DNA from 3 places in the Sorangium sp. So ce448 genome. Region 1 is predicted to be linked to each of the others. Evidence: riboswitches for the same ligand, from Rfam matches in the RefSeq annotation. Region 1 holds a riboswitch; each other region holds the start of a gene.
What was found. Region 1 has a riboswitch for cobalamin ahead of WMF45_RS21915 (TonB-dependent receptor domain-containing protein). Riboswitches for the same ligand answer to the same signal wherever they lie in the genome.
Positions count from the first base shown of each region.

Region 2: linked by a shared signal. The riboswitch ahead of WMF45_RS05250 (TonB-dependent receptor) and the one ahead of WMF45_RS21915 (TonB-dependent receptor domain-containing protein) in region 1 are both predicted to bind cobalamin.
Region 3: linked by a shared signal. The riboswitch ahead of WMF45_RS01400 (energy-coupling factor ABC transporter permease) and the one ahead of WMF45_RS21915 (TonB-dependent receptor domain-containing protein) in region 1 are both predicted to bind cobalamin.

Region 1 is NZ_CP150343.1:5,812,279-5,818,535, forward strand. Features, by position in the region: gene WMF45_RS21915 (TonB-dependent receptor domain-containing protein) at 1-2,072, opposite strand, end outside; cobalamin riboswitch at 2,232-2,458, opposite strand; gene WMF45_RS21920 (MFS transporter) at 2,850-3,665, shown strand; gene WMF45_RS21925 (trypsin-like serine protease) at 3,861-4,778, shown strand; gene WMF45_RS21930 (OmpA family protein) at 5,032-6,257, shown strand, end outside.
Region 2 is NZ_CP150343.1:1,429,683-1,435,939, reverse strand. Features, by position in the region: gene WMF45_RS05260 (hybrid sensor histidine kinase/response regulator) at 1-1,190, opposite strand, end outside; gene WMF45_RS05255 (hypothetical protein) at 1,623-2,117, shown strand; gene WMF45_RS05250 (TonB-dependent receptor) at 2,131-4,332, opposite strand; cobalamin riboswitch at 4,573-4,780, opposite strand; gene typA (translational GTPase TypA) at 4,952-6,257, shown strand, end outside.
Region 3 is NZ_CP150343.1:343,356-349,612, reverse strand. Features, by position in the region: gene WMF45_RS01415 (tetratricopeptide repeat protein) at 1-209, opposite strand, end outside; gene WMF45_RS01410 (3-hydroxyacyl-CoA dehydrogenase family protein) at 534-1,424, shown strand; gene WMF45_RS01405 (enoyl-CoA hydratase/isomerase family protein) at 1,986-2,807, shown strand; cobalamin riboswitch at 4,077-4,284, shown strand; gene WMF45_RS01400 (energy-coupling factor ABC transporter permease) at 4,419-5,096, shown strand; gene WMF45_RS01395 (hypothetical protein) at 5,120-5,434, shown strand; gene WMF45_RS01390 (CbiQ family ECF transporter T component) at 5,424-6,173, shown strand; gene WMF45_RS01385 (energy-coupling factor ABC transporter ATP-binding protein) at 6,170-6,257, shown strand, end outside.

The sequences.
Region 1 (6,257 bases):
GTTGACTCCAGTGTGAAAAACACGCTCCGCCCCGGGAGCGGAAACCCGACGACATCCGTGCGCCGCGCGTCCAGGAGGTCCGCGACGCGACCTCTCACCGCGAGGTGCCCTCCGAGCCACCTCGCCTCCGCGTCGAGGTCGAGGGTCGCTTGCTCCGCGATCACGCCGAGCCCGGCGGGATCGGCGTACCGGCTCGACTGGTACACGGCCCGGATCTCGCCCGACGCGCCCGAGAACACGGCGCCGCCCGGGCGCTTCCACTCGGCGTGCAGGCGCGGCGCGACGACGAGGCGCGAGCGGAACGGGAGGAGGTCGTTCCTCGTCGTCCGTCCCGGCGTCGTGTCCCGCGGATCCAGCAGCGTCGCCGCGATTTCGGCGCGGAGGAACGGGGTCACCTCGACCCCGGCCAGGAGCTCCGCGCCCACGACGCGGGCGCGGCCGACGTTGTACGGGCTCACGTAGCCCTGACCGGACTTCTCGTACGCGACGAGCCCGGAGACCGCGCTCCCGAACGCGAACACGTCGATGAAGGCGCCGCGCAGCACGGCGCCGCGCCCCGTCTGCGCCCGGATCCCGGCCTCGATCGTGGCGCCGGACTCGGGCTCGAGCGCCGCGTTGCCGTGGACGACGCCGGAGACGCCGTACACCTCGCCGAGCGTCGGGACGCGGACGTAGCGGCCCACGGTCGCGAGGAGCCGGAGCCGGTCGCTCCCCGCCTCCACGCCGACCCGCCCGGTCGGCACGAGCACGTCGCAAGGGCGCTCCCGGTCCGCGCCGGTGGCGTGGCACTCCCCGCTCGCGAGGGCGTGCAGCGTGAGCCCCTCGCCGAGGCGCGCCTCCGCGCTGACGGCGCCGCGCGCGGACGAGCGCCGCGCCCGCGCGAGCGGTACGTCGTCCGGCGCGCGCGAGATGCCCTCGCGCGCGACCGAGAGCACGGGCCGCACCCGGAGCCGGTCGGCGAAGGCGAGCGTCGCCCCGAGCGTCTGCTCCAGGCGGCGGCCGGCGAGGTGGAGCTCCGGCGTCTGCAGCGCGAGCTCGAAGAGGGGATCATGGACCTCCGACCGCGCCTCGATGAACGAGGTGCGCGCCTCGAGCGTGTGCTGCGCCTCCCCGCCGAACGGCACCCGCGCCGCGACCGACGCCAGCGCGCGCCGCGACTCCCCCCGCGCCTCGCGGGACGGCAGGAGCGCGAGTCTCGGCACGCCCTGCTCGCGATCGGTGCCGTTCGCGATCACGTCGACGATCGCGCCGCCCCCGAGCTCGACGCGCGCGAGCGCCCACGCGTCGATCGTGCGCACGTCGGCGTTCTGCCGGCGCTCCACGGTGTCGTCGCGCTCGTCGAAGAGCGTCCCGCCATCGTTGACGAACGCGTAGCGGTTCTCCGCGGCCTCGGCGCTCACCCCGACGATCGCGCTCACCGGGCCCGCGCCGGCGCCGGCGAACGCCCACCCGCGCCGCGCGCCGAGCGAGCCCGCCATGACGCCTGCGCCGCCCGTCGTCCGGGAAGGCCGCCGCGGCTCGAAGAAGATCGCGCCGCCGGGGCCGAGGCGGTCGGCCTCGATGGGCGCGTGGCCGCGGTAGATCTCGATGCGCTCGATGAGCCAGAGGGGCACGAGGGAGAGATCCGCCGTCCCCACGACATCGTCGTTCAGGCGGACGCCGGCGAGGTACACCGGCGTCTGCGTGGCGGTCGCTCCCCGGAGGGCCGCGGTCGCCGGCCCGCCGAAGCCGCCCGACTCGATGATGAGCACGCCCGGCTGCGTGCGGAGCACGTCCGCCGCCCCGAGCCCCGCGCCGGTGAGGCGCTCGCGGCCCAGCACCGACCCCGCGACGGACCTGTCCTTGGGCGGCGCGGGCGCGCGCAGGCGGTCCCCCTCGACGCGCACCTCCAGCGGGTCTGTCCCCGGTCGAGCGGCAGCGGCATCGCCCCCCTGCTCGCCCGCAGGCCTGCGCACATCGTCGGCGCGGGCCGCCGGCAGGCCTGCCACCGCGCTGCCGACCGCGAGCGCAAACCAGCGCGCCGCGCCGGCGCTCCGGCGCCGACGCGACCGACGATCAGAGGAATCAACCATTCACGCGCCGCCTGCCCGCGTCGACCCAGCGCTGCTCCGGGTGAGCTGAGAGCCGAAGCGAGGGGGCTGCGTGACGGGCCACGGCACCGCGCGCGAGCGAGGTGGTCGAGGGCCTGGGCGCCTTCCCCTCGAAGGCTCAGGTCAGCGCGCGCCAGAGCACCGGCGCGCGCACCTTCGGCAGGTCTTCGGACTCACGGGCGCTGCGGCCGTCGCCGGTCGCTCTCCTACACATCACCGCTTCCCAGGCTGCTCTGGTGCATGCCCAGTGCTTCTTGGTGATGGTCGTTCCCGTTCACCGCTGCGGGGGCAGTCCCGGATTCTCACCGGGTTCCCTTTTCAGCTCGCCAGGGGATGGCCGGACGAGCACCGATGGCGGGGCGACTCGTCGCACCCGTCACGCAGGATGTCAACGCTGAAGCGAAGGCCCGGAGCGCCCCGTCCACGGGCCCACCGGCGGCGCACACCCGAGACAGAACCGGGAGTCCCTTGACAGTCTTGCACGCGCGTGCAACGAGTTACTTGAAACTGATTTTCTTTATCATTAATCAGAAACGAGCGGCCCGAGACCTGACGTCCAGCGCCCGATGACCAGAGCCCACGTGGCTCTCGACGCCCATCGGAGCTGAATGTGACGAGTTCCATCTCGATACCGGCCTCTGTCGCGCTGCCCGCGGTGAACACAGGGCAGCTGTTGAAGCAATACACCCCTGAGTCGGCGTTCTTCTTCGCATCGCCGACGCGCACCCTCCTCGCGCAGGCGCCTACTCCCTGGCCGCGGTGCTCGGGGTGCCGGCCGGCCTCGAGCTCGCGCGGCGCGGCGGCTTCCAGGCGCCGTTCTTCGCCGTCGCGGCGCTCGGGCTCGCCGTCGCGGGGCTCGCGCTGCTGCTGCTCCCCTCGATGCGAGGCCACCTCGCCGGGGCGCGGGTGCGCGCCGAGGAAAACGCCATGCGCGAGCTCCGCGCGCTCGTCGGCCGCCCGCTCGTGCTGCTCTCGTACGCGACGACGGCGGTCATGACGATGGCGTCGTTCCTCGTCATCCCGAACATCTCGGCCTACGTGCAGAATAACCTCGGCTATCCGCGCGAGCGGCTCGGCCTGCTCTACCTCGTGGGCGGCGCGCTCACCTTCGTCGTGATGCGCACCGCGGGCGCGCTGATCGATCGCGTCGGCGCGTTCCGAACGAGCCTGGTCGGGGCGGCGATGCTCGTGGCCGTCCTCTATGCCGGGTTCCACGCGTACGTGCCGGGGCTGCCCGTGATCGTCGTCTTCGTCGCCTTCATGACCGGGACGGCGATCCGCAACATCTCCCACGGCACGCTCGCCTCGAAGGTCCCGCTCCCCTCCGAGCGGGCGCGCTTCGGATCCATCCAGTCGGCCGTGGATCACCTCTCGTCGGCGCTCGCCGCGTTCCTCGCGGCCAGGATGCTGCACGAGCTCCCCGACCAGCGCCTCGACGGCATGGGCGCCGTGGCCGCGCTGGCGATCGCCTTCACGCTCGCGTCGTCGTGCTTGATCTTCCTGATCGAGCGACACCTCGCCCCCGGCGCGTCGAGCAGCGCCGGCGCTGCGCGCGCGCTGGAGGGCCGGGGCTAGTCGACGAGCGCGGGAGTCCAGAGAGCGCGCCTCCAGCCGGGCGCCCCTCACCTGACTGACCTGATTTCCATCTCTCATTCCCCTCGGTGGGAACAACAACTTATCGGGGGCACCTCCCCTTCCGATGCTGGAGAAAAGCTCCAGGGTCGGCTTGCACGGTCGTTACTCACATGCTCTTTGTCGGTGACCTCATCCATGGTGTCTCCGCCTCTCGTCCCGCGCCTCGCGGGATGCCTTGGCTGCCTTGTCGCGGCCCTCGTCCCACGCCTCGTCGTCGCCGTCATCCCGGCTGAATCCTCGCCTCCTCCGGTGGCGGCGGTCGAGCCGATCACCGAGGTTTCGCCGCGCGCGAAGGGCACGCCTGAGCCCCGCATCGACGGCGCCGCGCGCTCCGTCGTCGCCGTGGCCGTCTCGCACCGCGATCCCCGGGGCGGCGAGCGACGCGTGAACCTGTGCAGCGGCGCGCTCGTCGAGCCGAACCTCGTCTTGACCGCGCGTCACTGCATCTCGCGCAACCTGACCGCGACCCCTCGCTGCGATCGCTCGGGCAGGTCGCACAACGGCGATCACCTCGGCGGAGACATCGATCCTTCCGAGATCGCCATTTACACAGGGGACCATATCGATGTCTCCCGCGACGCCGCGCGGGCGCGCGCCGTGGCCACGCTGCACGGGAAAGAGCGCGTCCTCTGCGACGCGGACATCGCTTATCTGGTGCTCGATCGGCCCCTCACCGACGTGGCGCCCCTGCGGATGCGCGAGGTCGGGGCGCTCGATCCAGGCGACAGCGTGATCGCCGTCGGGTACGGCGGCGGAGCGGTAAGCCGGCTCGGCGTCCGCGCCGCGCGCGGCCCGCGCCTCGTCGCCGCCGTCGGGCCCCGCGCCGATCCGGCGACCGGCAAGGTCCTCGGTCCGCGCGAGTTCGAGATCGAGGGGGCGACCTGCGCCGGCGACTCGGGAGGTCCGGTGATCGACGCCGACCGCGGCGACGTGGTGGGCATCACGTCGCGAGGCGCGGGGTGCACCGCGGCTGGCAACCACGTGTATACGCGCACGGACGCCTTCGCCGCGCTGACGGCCGAGGCCCGCACGGCCGCGCTCGCACGACGCTGAGCGCCGCGCGCCATCGCCGCCGGCTCGCCTCGCCTCGCCTCGCCTCGCCGAGCGCGAGGGGCAGGAAGCGGCAGGAGCAGGCCGTGTGCACCCGCGGCACAGCGCGCGATGCGCGGGCGTGCCGGCACGTCGCTCGCATCGCGCGGAGTCCGCGGAAGACAGACACGGGATCGACGCTCATGCGGGCAGGGTCGCGTGCGCGATGACGCTGCTTCGCCCGCGCCGATGACCACTTCCCGGAGGGATCGGAACCATGTCGTTGCTGGACACCACCAGGGGCTTCTTGACGCCCGAGCTCATCTCGGCCGCAACGAAGGGGCTGGGCCTGAGCGATGAATCGCCGACGAACGTGCGCGGCGCCGCGGAGAGCTCGGTGCCGACGCTGCTCGCCGGAATGGCTCAGCTCGCCTCTTCGGAGAGCGGCGCAGCGCAGCTGTTCAGGTTGATCACCGAGCGGGACTACGAAGGTCTGCTCGGGAGAGCAGGCCCCCTCCGCGCCGAGCAGGCCGAGGAGCTCTCGCACCATGGGCAGTCGATAATCGCCCGCCTGTTCGGCGACCGCGCGAGCGGGATGATCGATCTCATCTCCCGCTCCTCCGGCGCGGAGCAGCGGTGCTCGACCGCGATGCTCGGCCTGGTCGCTCCGATCGTCGCGTGCGTGCTCGGCCGCGAGGTGAGGTTGAGAGGGCTGACCGCGCGCGGGCTCGCCGATCTCCTCTCTCATCACAAGCAAGCCTTCAAGGACGATCCGCGCGCCCCGGCGGGCCTCGCTGGGTTCCTCGCTCCCTCCATGGGGGCGAGCGCTCCTTTCGTCGCGGCGGCGGCGCGCGAACGCCCGCACGACGCGGTATCGCCCGCCCCGTCCCGAACGACGGAGTCGTCAACCCCGCTTCCCTCGCGTGAAGGGCCTGCCCGTCAACGTCCGACGCGAGAATGGCTGCTCCCGACCTTGCTGGCAGCGGCGGTGCTCGGAGGCCTGTGGGCGTTCGCCCGCGAACGCAGGCCGGAGCGCACCGCCGCCGAGCCCACGCACGAAGCCCCGATCGCGGCGGCTCCGAGGGACGATCTCGCCCAGCCCGCCGCGCCGCCGCCGCAGGTCGAGGCGCCGCGCGCCGAGGCGCCCACGGCCGCCGCGCCCGGCGAGGCGCCCCCCGGCGCGCCGGAGATCGTCGAGCAGCTCAGGATCACGGCCGGAGAGATGACGCTCCCGGGCGGCAAGGTCCTCTCCGTCGACGAGCACGGCTCCGAGGCGGAGATCGCGCGGTACCTCGACGCCGGAGCCCCGGATGGCCCCAGGCGCTTCTCGATGGAAGGCGTGAACTTCCGCTTCGGGACCACGGAGTTGACCGAAGCTTCGCGGCCGAATCTCGAAGCGCTGGCCGTCATCCTCGACGCCTATCCCTCCGCGCGGGTGCGCATCGAAGGGCACACCGACGCCGTGGGCGGCGCCGAGGGGAACCGATCGCTGTCGCTGGCGCG
Region 2 (6,257 bases), 4.4 Mb from region 1:
TTGGCCGCGTTGTGCAGCAGGTTGCTCACCACCTGCGTGAGCCGCGCCAGGTCGCCCGAAACGATGGCGAGCGGCTCGGCGGACAGCTGCAGCTCCAGGGTCTGCTCGCGCGCGTCGATCCAGGTCCGGGACGCTTCCGCCGCGCGCGTCACGACGTCGGCGAGATCGATCCGCTTGGACTCCAGCGCGATCTTCCCGCGCGTGATGCGGCTCACGTCGAGCAGGTCATCGACGAGCCGCACGAGCTGACCGAGCTGCCGTTCCATCAGGCCGGCTGCCCAGACGACCTGGGCGTTGTCCTTCCCTTCGAGCTTGAGGACGCTGGTCGCGTTGGCGATCGGCGCCAGCGGATTGCGCAGCTCGTGCGCCAGCATCGCCACGAATTCCTCCATCTGGCGCGCGTTGGACTCCATCTGCTCCAGGCGCTTGCGCTCGCTCAGGTCGCGCGTGATCTTGGAGAAGCCGCGCAGCTCGCCGCGCGGGCCGTGGATGGCCGTGACGAGCACGCTCGCCCAGAACGACGACCCGTCCTTGCGCACGCGCCAGCCTTCGTCCTCGAAGCTGCCTTCGCGCCGCGCGGCGGCGAGCACCGCCTCTGGCCGGCCGCGCGCGATCGCCTCGGCCGGATAGAAGCGCGAGAAGTGCGAGCCGATCACCTCCTGCGCGGAGTATCCCTTGATCCGCTCGGCGCCGGCGTTCCACGTGGCCACCCTGCCGTCGGGGTCGAGCATGAAGATGGCGTAATCCTTCACGCCTTCGACCAGCGCGCGGAAGCGCTCCTCGCTCTGCCGCAGCGACTCTTCCTGGCGCTTGCGCTCGCTCAGATCGCGCGTGATCTTGGAGAAGCCGCGCAGCTCGCCGTCGGGGCCGTGGAGGGCCGTGATGATGACGTTCGCCCAGAACATCGAGCCGTCCTTGCGCACGCGCCAGCCTTCGTCCTCGAAGCGGCCCAGGCGCCGCGCTTCGGCGAGCTCTGTCTGCGGCCACTTCCGCTCGATCGCCTCGGCCGGATAGAAGCGCGAGAAATGCGAGCCGATCACCTCTTGCGCGGAGTATCCTTTGATCTGCTCGGCGCCGGCGTTCCACGTGGTCACGCGCCCCTCGGTGTCCAGCATGAAGATGGCGTAGTCCTTCACCCCTTCGACCAGCAGACGGAATTGCAGATCGGCGCCGAGCCCCGTCGGATCCATGCCGCACAGCCTACAGCATGGGTACACGTTCGCCACGCGATGCTCTCCCTTCCTGTCCTGCTCTCCGCGTCCGCGAGCGGCCATCGTGGCCAGCAGCGGCGAGTGACGAGCACAGCAATGGCCACATGAGCCCGCGTCGAGGGCGCCCGCCGGCGGCCGCTGGAGCGGTTCAAGGGTGTCAAGACAGACTCATCGATTGTGGAGCCACCGAACGTGTCCAGTGCGAGCCACCCGACCTCGAGGGCACCGGGGTTGTCTTGCCCATCAGCTCCGAGGGCGCGCGCCGCCGATCCGTTGCCGACGCCCGGTGGCTCACGCTCGAGTTGGTGTGCGCGCGTATCGCCGGCGAAGCAACGCCCGTGTACCCTGGCCGGTGTACCGTGAGGCCCCCGCGAGCATCTCCGCTGCGACCGCTCCAGGACGAGCACGCTCATGCATCCTGACCCCTGGCACCTGGTCACCAGACAACCGGACTACATCCTGGCTTCCTGGCACCAGATCTTCTGTGTCATCTGGCGCCGCGAGACGACCGAGGACGGCGCGCGCCACCTGAGGGATGCGTGCGCGGAGTTCGCGAAGAAGCACCCGCGCGGCATAGGGCTGCTCACCCTCGTCGAGAGCGGGGCGCCGTTGCCATCGGCGCCCGCGCGCAGGGCGATCGCGAGCTTCCTCGCGGAGGCGAGCGCGACCATCAGGTGCTCAGCGGTCGTCTTCGAGGGCTCGGGGTTCCATGCGGCGATGGTTCGCAGCGTCGTGACAGGGCTCACGCTCGTTGCCCGCCAGCGTTATCCGCACAGGGTATGTGACATCGGGGAAGCCTGGCAGATGTTCGCAGAGCTCCTGCCCGCGGTGACGGGCGCCGCCGTGAGCGAAGCCGCGTTCCGGGCATCGCTCGACGCGCTGCGCGAGGACCTCCGCCGGACATGAGCCGGCGCTGCGCCTACTCCCAGTACAGCGTCGCCCGCCCGATCGCGGTGAACGGCCACCCCGGCGAGTAGTGGATCCCGGTGACCGGGGCCGGCTCGTACGGCAGCCGCGACGCGCTCGCGAACTGGACCTCGCGCCACGTCGTGTCGAAGAGGTTCTGGACGTCCACGGCCACCTCGACGTTCTTCCACCGCAGCCCGGCGTTGGCGTCGACGACCGTGAACCCCTCGGCGGTGAGCGACTCGTCCTCGGTCGCGGGCCGCGCGGCGATCGCCTTGACCCGCAGCGCCGCGAACGGCGTGAACGCGCCGAACGTCGGGCGGACGCCGACGCCCGCGGTCAGCGTCCGGGTCGGCGCGAGGGCGACAGCGCTCGCGTTGCCGGCGTTCTCGCGGAAGCGCGCGCGGGTGAAGGTCGCGTCCACGTCGGCGAAGAGCCAGCTTTGGAGCCGGTAGCGCCCGCCGATCTCGATCCCGTAGCGCCGCGTCTGCCCCGACGCCTCGGTCGCGCCCGCGTCGCCGCTCCAGACCAGCTCCGAGTCCAGGTCGAGCAGGAACGCGGCCCCGTTCAGCGACAGCCCGCGCAAGGGCGCGACCCGCAGGCCGACCTCGTAGCCCGTCGCCGGCGTGATCAGCGTCGCCGCCCCCTCCCCCAGCACCGCGCCCCGCGCGTCGTTCGAGTGGAAGCCCCGCCCGAAGTGGGCGAAGAGATCGACCCCCTCGACCGGCGACACGATCGCCGTGAGCTTCGGGAGCAGCTGCATCTGTCCCCGGGCGCCGCTCGACCTGTTCCCCGCCGCCTCGAGGTCCTCGCCCGGATCGTCCACGTTGACGTCGATCCACTGCGCGCGCGCCCCGAGCACGACGCGGAGCCAGCGCCGGAGCCGGGCGTCCTGCTCGACGTAGACGCCGATCTGGCTCTCATCGACGTGGGTCCTGCTCTTCTCCTCGATCCGCTCGCGCGCCTCGTCGTGGTGGAGGGACTTGTCGATCGCGTCCGCGCGGATCTGCGCGCCGAGCGAGGTCGTGAACCTCGCCCCGCCGATCTCGTATTGCCTGCGGAACCGGAGATCGGCGCCCCCGACCGTGCGGTCGTCGTTCTGCTCGATCTGGTCGCCGTGGACCGGGTCCTCGCTGAAGAACGTGAAGTTCGAGTACAGCGTGAAGCGGTACCGGACGAGGTAGGCCAGCGCGCTCAGATCGGCGTCCCGCCACGCCGTCGAGTACGCGACGGACGCCATGTGCCGCTCGGTCGCCCCGCCCTCGGTCGGATCCACGGCGCCGAAATGGTCGATGCACGGCTGTCCGAACGCCGAGGGCGGCGGGTTCAACCCGCCCTGCTCGCCCTCGCCGCACACGGCGCGCGCGGGGATCTGGCCGGAGCCATTCCAGGTCGATCCATACGACATCCAGGTCATCTGGACCTTCCCCGTGTTGCCCAGATCGTGCGTGGCCCGCAGGTACACATTGAAGCGCTTGAGGCGCTCCGGGCTCAGGAACGGCCCGTCGTTCCGGTAGATCTCCGCCGCGGCCACCGCGCGCCACGTGTCGCCGAGATCCGGCGAGGCGATGACGAGACCGCGCTGGATACCGTACTGCCCCAGGCTGACCTGCGCGTAGCTCTCCTCGAGCTTCTCGGCGAAGCGCAGGTTGACGGCGCCCGCCGTACCGAAGTCGCCGATGTTCGCGTAATAAGGCCCCTTGTACCCGTCGAGCCCTGTCACGAGCTCCGGGATCATGAAGTAGAGATCGGTGAAGCCGTGCCCGTGGCCGTGGCTGACCATGTTGACGGGCACGCCGTCGACGAAGAAGGCGACGTCGGTCCCGTGATCCGCGTCGAATCCGCGGAGGAAGTACTGGTTCGCCTTGCCGCCGCCCGCGTGCTGCACGGCGAAGAGCCCGGGGACCGACTCGAGGAGGTCGCCCGGCCGGAGCCTCGGCCTGAGCTCGAGCTCCCGGTGTCCGACGGAGACGCGCGACGCGGCCTCGCTGCCCGGCTTCTCCGCCTGGATCGTGACCTCGATCGCGGCGTCGCCCGCGGGCGCGCCCTCGCCGGTGGGCGCCGCGGCGGCGGCCTCCGGCGGGGCAGCGGGCGCCTCGGGGGTGGCGCCCTCGGCGCGCGCGGGCCGCGCGGCGGCCAGCACCATGGATAGTGCGGCGAACAGATGAAATGGATGGCGGTGCCCGTGGCTCGTCGTGACCGTCTCGCGCAGCATTCGTGTCCTCCTTCGCCGCAATCGCGCGGAGCGGCGTCGGGCCGCTCGCGTCGAGCTCCGCGAGGACGAAATGGCTGGCCATCGCACGGTGCGCTGGACCGACCTCTCGCCCCCGCGGGCGACCGGAAGGCGACGCGGGGGCGGTTCGGTATCCGGGACGTGCGCAGAGAGGTGGAGCTGCACCGGCTCGGACCTCACCGCCTCCCTCGAGGCTCCCAGGTCGAACCGGCGCCGGATGTCTCCCGCCGCCGGGCGCTGGCAGGTCTTCGGGCTCGCGAGCGCTCCGGTCTGACCGGCTCCCTACTGTCCACCGCTTCCCAGCCCTCGGCGGGCCAGTGCATGGGGTGGAGGTCGTTCTCGCTTACCGCTGCGGGGCAGCCCCGGAATTTCACCGGGTTCCCTCTTCGGCCCAGGCGAACGCCCGGGCACCAGCACGGCGCGCACCCTAGGACCGTGCGCCTTCGGCTGTCAATCGCTACCGCTCCGCTCGCCCGCTCGTCGCGCGCCGCTCTCTGCGCCGCCCGCGCCACGCGCGCGCCTCGCGCGCGCCTCCCGCTCTTCATCCGAGCGCCTCGACGCACGCCTGCCGTGCAGGCCGAACGTTCGGGCTCTAGCGAGGATGGGCTCGCTCCTCCGTGGGTCGCGTGCTACACGGCCGCCGCCGTATATGCCCCGTAACGATCTCCGCAACATCGCCATCGTCGCCCACGTCGACCACGGGAAGACGACCCTCGTCGATCACATGCTCCGCCAGTCGGGCGCCTTCCGAGAGAACGAGGTCGTGGCCGAGCGGGTCATGGACTCGAACGACCTCGAGCGGGAGCGCGGCATCACCATCCTCGCGAAGAACACGAGCATCCGGTACCGCGGGGTCAAGATCAACATCGTCGACACGCCCGGCCACTCCGACTTCGGCGGCGAGGTCGAGCGCACGCTCATGATGGCCGACGGGGCGCTCCTGCTCGTCGACGCCGCCGAGGGCCCGCTGCCGCAGACGCGCTTCGTGCTGTCGAAGTGCCTCCAGCGCGGCTTCCCGGTCATCGTGGTCATCAACAAGATCGACCGGAGCGACGCGCGCGCCCACGAGGTGCTCTCCGAGGTGTTCGACCTCTTCTGCGACCTCGAGGCCAGCGATGCGCAGATGGACTTCTCGACGCTCTACGCGATCGCGAAGTTCGGCCAGGCGAAGCGGGAGCTCGAGCACGAGGCGAAGGACCTCGAGCCGCTCTTCGAGACCATCCTCGAGCGGGTCCCCGGCCCCTCCGGCGACCCCGACGGTCCGCTCCAGGTCATCGTCTGCAACACGACCCACGACGAGTACGTGGGCCGGCTCGCGGTCGGCCGCGTGGTCCGCGGCACCGCCCGGTCCGGCGCCGACGTCGCGCTCCTCGGCGAGGGCGGCCAGTCGCGCGGCTACGTGAAGATGCTCTACGCCTACGAGGGGCTGAAGCGCGTCGCGGTCGAGAGCGCCGTCGCGGGCGAGGTGATCGCGATCGCCGGGCTCGACGCGGTCACGATCGGCGACACGATCACGGATCCGGCGCACCCCGAGGCGCTGCCGCGCATCGTGGTCGAGGAGCCGACGATCAAGATGAAGATCGGCGTCAACACGTCGACCTTCGCCGGCAAGAGCAAGCAGTCGAAGTTCCTGACGAGCCGTCACCTGAAGGAGCGGCTCGAGCGCGAGGCGATGAAGAACCTCGCGATCCGGGTGGAGCCGACCGAGGTGCCCGACACGTTCGTTGTGCTCGGCCGCGGCGAGCTCCAGCTGGCGATCCTCGTGGAGACGATGCGGCGCGAGGGGTACGAGATGCAGCTCTCGAACCCCGAGGTGGTGACGCGCGAGATCGACGGCGAGGTGATGGAGCCGCTCGAGCTCGTGGTCGTGGACGTGCCGGACACCTACGTCGGCATCGTGACCGAGC
Region 3 (6,257 bases), 5.5 Mb from region 1:
CGGTCGACGTCGATGAGCTCCTCGTGGTAGACGCGGGCGAGCTCGGCCTGCATCGCGGGCTCGACGGCGCTGCCTGCGGCGAGGGCGATCTCCAGCTCGAGGAGGCGGGCCACGGCCTGCCATTCCTTCCGCTGCTCGTGCCGCCCGCGCGCCGCGCCGAGCAGGCGCTCGACGTCCCCGGGGCCCGCGCCGTTGTTCGGAGCAGTCACGGCCTCCGCGAGCTCGTTCCAGGCTGCCTCGTTTTCGGGCTCATCCTGCAGACGCCCAAGGGCCATCCGAATCGTCTCAACGCTCATCGTCTCTCCGCGGACCTCGCGAATTCGGTCCGGTCCGTTCACGGGCCGGGCGAAGATAGCCGGGCGGACGACACGGTTTCAAGGTTCCTCGCCCCCGCGGGCCTGGAAGGGCGGGCGGAGCTTTCGCGCGCTTCTGCTTCTGTGGCGCGGGGACGTCCGAGCGGGCGGGCCGTCGGGCCGTCGGGCCGCGGCGAGGGCGGTTCACCGCGCTCTCGGCTTCGGCTATCAACCGCGGCCATGGAAGCTACGACGATCAAGCGCTTCGGGGTGATCGGCGCGGGTCAGATGGGGCGAGGCATCGCCCAGGTCGCCGCGGCCGCGGGCCTCGAGGTGGTCCTGTGCGACGTCTCGAGGGCGCTGGCGGAGTCGGGCAAGGCCCAGATCGCCGCCATTCTCGCGAAGCAGGTGGAGAAGGGCAAGCTGGCCGCGGAGGCGCGGGAGGCGCTCCTCGGCCGCGTCGCGGTGGCCGACGGGATGGGGGGCCTGGCCGGGGTCGACCTGGCCGTGGAGGCGGTGACCGAGAACTTCGAGGTGAAGAGCGGGATCTTCAAGCTCGCCGACGCGGCGCTGCCGAAGGGGGCGATCCTGGCGTCGAACACGTCGTCCATCTCGATCACGCGGCTGGCGGCGGTGACCGGCCGGCCTGAGCTGGTCATCGGGATGCACTTCATGAACCCGGTGCCGCTGATGAAGCTTGTCGAGCTCGTCCGTGGGGTCCAGACGTCGGACGCGACGTACGAGGCCGTCCGGGCGCTCTCGGTCGGGCTCGGCAAGACGGTGATCACCTCGAAGGACCAGCCCGGGTTCATCGTGAACCGGATGCTGATCCCCTTCCTCAACGAGGCGTGCTTCGCGCTCCAGGAGGGGCTGTCCACGCCGGAGGACATCGACGCGGGGGCGCGGCTCGGGCTGAACCACCCGATGGGGCCGCTCGAGCTCGCCGATTTGATCGGGCTCGATACGGTGCTGTCGATCGCGGAGGTGCTGCACCGGGAGTTCGGGGACTCGAAGTACAGGGCGGCCACGTTGCTCAGGAACCTGGTGGCTGCGGGGTGGTACGGGAAGAAGAGCGGGCGGGGGTTCTACGTGTACGACGAGAAGGGGCAGAAGAGCGGGCGGGCGGTGTAGGCGGCTGCTGCGGAGCCAGGGAGGGAGGGGGCGCCGCGCGGGGGGCCGGCGGGGGCCCCTCCCACGAACTCGCGCCTTTTGGGGGGCCATGGCCGGCTGAACGGCGGGGCCGATCTGAGAGGGCGCCGCGCGGAGCGGGCCGGCGCTCGGGTTCGTGGGGCCCTACCCCGCCGGCCCCCCGCGCGGCACCCCCTCCCTCCCTGGCTCTCTCCAGGAGGGATGACGACGGGGGAGCGACGACGGTGGCCGCGCGAGGCGAACACAGGTGTGCGGGTCGGAGGACAGGCGGTCTGCTCGACTCACGACTATCGCACGCGGGCTCGTTGTAGGGCCGTCATGTCGCGCGTACCCGCACTCAAGCGGTGAGTTCGGATCATCGAGCGATGGACCGTTTCCCGGAACAGGCGCGAGACTCCTCCGGAAATCGCTCGCTTGGAAATCGCTCGCTCGTCGGCTCGGCAACGGCCTCTACACAGCGGGATCGGGCGGACACGGAATGACGCCTTCCCTGACCCGCGGCAGGCGCTTCCCACCGGCGCGAGGCGCTGCTAACCACGCTCCATGACCGCTCAAGAACAGCAGCCGGGGGCTCGCGGTACGCTCCAGTTCGTCGCCGTCGAGCGCGCGGATCACGTCGCCACCGTGACCATCCAGCGGCCCGACAAACTCAACGCGCTGAACCCCGCCGTCCTCGGCGAGCTCACCGCGGCCTTCCGCGACCTCCTCGCGCCCGCCGAGGGCAACGAGGTCCGCGCGGCGGTGCTGACCGGCGCCGGCAAGGCGTTCGTCGCCGGCGCCGACATCGCAGAGATGGCGACCATGAACAGCATCGCCGCGAAACGGTTCGCCGACGCTGGCCACCGGCTCGCCGAGCTCATCGAGACTGCCCCCTTCCCCGTGATCGCCGCCGTCAACGGCTTCGCGCTGGGCGGCGGCTGCGAGCTCGCCCTCGCATGCGACTTCATCTACGCCGCCGAAGGCGCCAAGCTCGGCCAGCCCGAGGTGAACCTGGGCGTCATCCCGGGGTTCGGCGGGACCCAGCGGCTGCTGCGACGGGTCGGACCCGGACGCGCGCGCGAGCTCGTCTACTCAGGAGACATGATCACCGCCCAGCAGGCGCTCTCGATCGGGCTCGTCAACGCCGTCTTCCCGGCGACCGAGCTCCTCGCGCGCGCCCGCGAGACCGCCCTCAAGATCGCCTCGCGCGGGCCGCTCGCCGTCGCCGCCGCCAAACGCGTCCTCCTGCGCGGCGAGAGCCTCGACCTCACCGCCGCCAACGAGCTGGAAGCCCAGGCATTCGCCGCGCTCTTCGGAAGCGAAGATCAACAGCTCGGAATGAAAGCGTTCCTGGCGAAATCGCAGGCCACGTTCACGGGCAAGTGAAGGCTCGGGAGGCGCGAACCGCGCGCTCGACGGCAAAAAAAATACCGCGCATCACGCTGGAGGGGGGCCCAGAATGACCGCGGCAGGGAAACCGCGCCGGAGTCTTGAACGTCCGCCGCGGTGCTAAGAAAAAAACACCGCATGCGCTCCGGGCTGGGGGGGTCCGCGCCGGTGCGCATGCGGTAGTCAGATTGTGGCATCCGCAAGCGCGTTGTCGATAACAAAGTGCAATGACTGCACGCCGAGCGAGCAGAGCGCTCCAGACACGAAGGCGGCCAGGCGGGCGCGCGCCCCACACACACCAGCTCTGCGGGAATTCACGTTCGAGCCGGGCATACCCCTCCACCGGAGACAGCGCTCAGCGCAGCGTTCGTCTCGCATTCCGAGACGAGTGAACACGAAATCCCTCATCTCTTCAATAAGAGATGCCACGAGGCTGCAGGCGGTAAGCCGGACACCTGCTCCCGAGTAAAGAGCCAGGACGAACAAAGCACACTGCGGAAGGAACGCGCCGGTGCCTTGTATTCAAGCGCACGAGAGCCCCTCGTGCGGGCCCAAACCGAGACGGGGGCTGCGCCCGCGCGGCGACAAAGTAAACAGGCTTTATCTAAGGGGGACATAATTCAAGACGTGTGCTCGACGACTCTTCACGTGATGCGTCTGGGTCAATTTCTCGGCCTCGGCCATCACACGACAGCGCCTGGATCGCTCGTCGGCGCCCATGCCTGCTCAATGGGGGCGCCGACGGGCGCGCGGCGCGCCTCGGCAGCGATGGCCTCGTGCGCCTCGGCAGCGCCCTCGAGGGCGAGGTGGCCACCAGCGCAGGCATCGCCGCCGCGCCGACGCCGCGGACGAGGGCGCTCGCGGCGGACCGCGGCGAGCCGGACCGCGCAAGGCGGAAACTCGCACCCCCGAGTCGACCCACCCGGGTTCGCCCGGTCCGCACCCCCGGGTCGACCCACCCGGGTTCGCCCGGTCCGCACCCCCGGGTCGACCCACCCGGGTTCGCCCGGTCCGCACCCCCGGGTCGACGCACCCGGGTTCGCCCGGTCCGCACCCCCGGGTACGCGCGCCCGGCTCGCGCGATCGCGCCGCCTGGATGCGCGGGCCGACGCGCGGGGCACCGCGCGCGAGGCGGAGCTGGCCCGCGCTCGACGGGGAGCTCGTCCGACACGCCATGCCAGATGCAGCGCCCGCCGAGCACCTCGTCCGCGATCGGGGCGCGACGTCCTTGACGCCGGGAACGAAACGGGATTACCGAGCACCGGCCTGACAATCCATTCCTCGGGTGCCCTCCGGGGCATAACAGGGAAGCCGGTGCAAAACCGGCGCGGTCCCGCCACCGTGAGTGGGGAGCTGCCTCCGAAGACCACTGGGCCTCATTGGAAGAGGCCTGGGAAGGTGGACGCAGCGCTGGGAGCTCGATCAGCTCCCTGAACCCATGAGCCGGGAGACCTACCCGAGCCTCCCACGAGGTGCAGCTTGCGCACGTCTTCGTGGCGTTCGGGTGCGGACTTCACCCGGAGCGCCGTCATCGGTCTTCACGGCCGCGCTGTGTCGATCGCCGCCGTGTCCCTGGGGACGCTCCTCGCGCCCCGGCCCGCGGCCGCGATGCACCTCGCGGAAGGCGTCCTGCCGCTCGGCTGGTGCGCCGTCTGGAACGCGCTCGCCCTGCCCTTCGTCGCGATCGCCCTCCACCTGCTCCGGCGCCGCACCCAGCAGGACGCCTTCTACAAGCCGTTCGTCGGCCTCATCGCGGCCGCCGTCTTCGCGATCTCGTGCATGCCCGTGCCCGTGCCGACCGCCGGGACCTGCTCCCACCCGTGCGGCACAGGGCTCGCGGCGGTGCTCATCGGCCCCTGGATGACCGTCCTCGTCACCGTGGTGGCGCTCCTTATCCAGGCCCTCTTCCTCGCGCACGGCGGCCTCACCACGCTCGGCGCCGACGTCGCGTCGATGGGCATCGCGGGCGCCTTCACCGGATATTTCGCCTTCCACCTCGCGCGGCGCTGCGGCGCGAACCTCTGGGTCGCGGGCTTCCTCGCGGGCGTGACGTCGGACTGGGCAACCTACGCCACAACGGCGCTCGCGCTCGCGCTCGGGCTCTCGGGCGAGGGCTCGGTGACGTCCATGTTCACGGGCGTCGCCCTGGCCTTCGTCCCCACCCAGCTCCCGCTCGGCCTGCTCGAGGGCGTCATGACCGCGGGGGCGCTCGCCTTCCTGCGCGCCCGGCGGCCCGACATCCTGGATCGGCTCCAGGTCGTCCGGCTCGCCCCGGGGGCGTCGTGACGCGGCGGCTCGGACAGCGCCCGATGCCAGCGCCGCTCGCGCGGCGTGCGTGCGCGGCAGCGCTCCAGCTCGCCGGTTCATTCTGGCTCGCCGCCTGCGGCAACGCGTCCTGGGACGGCGTCGACGAGGCCGTGGTGCGCCGCGTCGCCGAGGACGCAGGACGCCACGACACGGGGCCGCTGTTCGCGGGCCTCGAGGGCGACCTCCTGCTCTTCGCGTTCCTCTGGGCCGGGCTCCTCGCCGGCTTCGCCCTCGGCTATTTCTCGCGCGTGCTCTTCGTCGAGCGCGCGGACGCGCCCGCGGTCAAGGCCGGCGGCGAAGGCCTCCGTGCGGACTGACCCGCCCGCGCGGCTCCGCGACGTGGACGCCCGGCTCCGCCTCGGAGCCGCCGTGGCGGCGTGCTGCGTCGCCGCGGGCGCGCGCTCGCCCGTCACGCCGGCCGCGCTGCTCCTCCTCGCGTGCGCGGCCCTCCACCTCCAGGGAACGCCGGCGCGCGCCGTCCTCCGCGCCGCCGCGCCCGCCGCGTGGATCGGAGCGGTCGCGGCGGCGCTCGCGCTCGCGCTCACGCCGGGGGCGCCGCTCCTCCCCGGCGCGCCGTTCCCCGTCGACGCGATCACGGCCGAGGGGGCCCACCGCGCCGTGGCCATCGGCGCCCGCGTCCTCGCGGCGGCCGCGGTGCTCCGGTGGCTCGCCGGCGCCGCCGCGCCCGCCGAGATCGAGGCGGCGCTCGCCGGGCTCGGCGTCCCGGCGGCCCTGGTCGAGCTGCTCGCGCTGACGCGGCGCTTCGCCGGCGTGCTCCAGCGCGCGGCCGACAGCGCGTGGAGCGCCGCCGCGCTCCGCGGCGGGTTCACCCGCCCCGGCGCCGCCGCGCGCTCGGCCGGCGCCGTCGCGGGCGTCGTGGCGCTCCGGACGCTGGAGCGCTCCGAGAGCGCCGCGCTCGCGATGCAGCTCCGCGGCTACCAGGGGAAGCTCCCCGTCGCCGACCGGAGGACGAGCGCGCCCGCCGCGAACGTCGCGTTCGCCGCCGCCGCCCTCGCGGCCCTCGGGCTCAGCGTCGCCGCAGGAGAGGCCGGATGATCGCGCTGCGCGCCCCCCGGCTCGGCTACCCGCGCGGCGAGCCCGTGCTGCGCGACGTGCGCCTCGACGTCGCCGAGGGCGAGT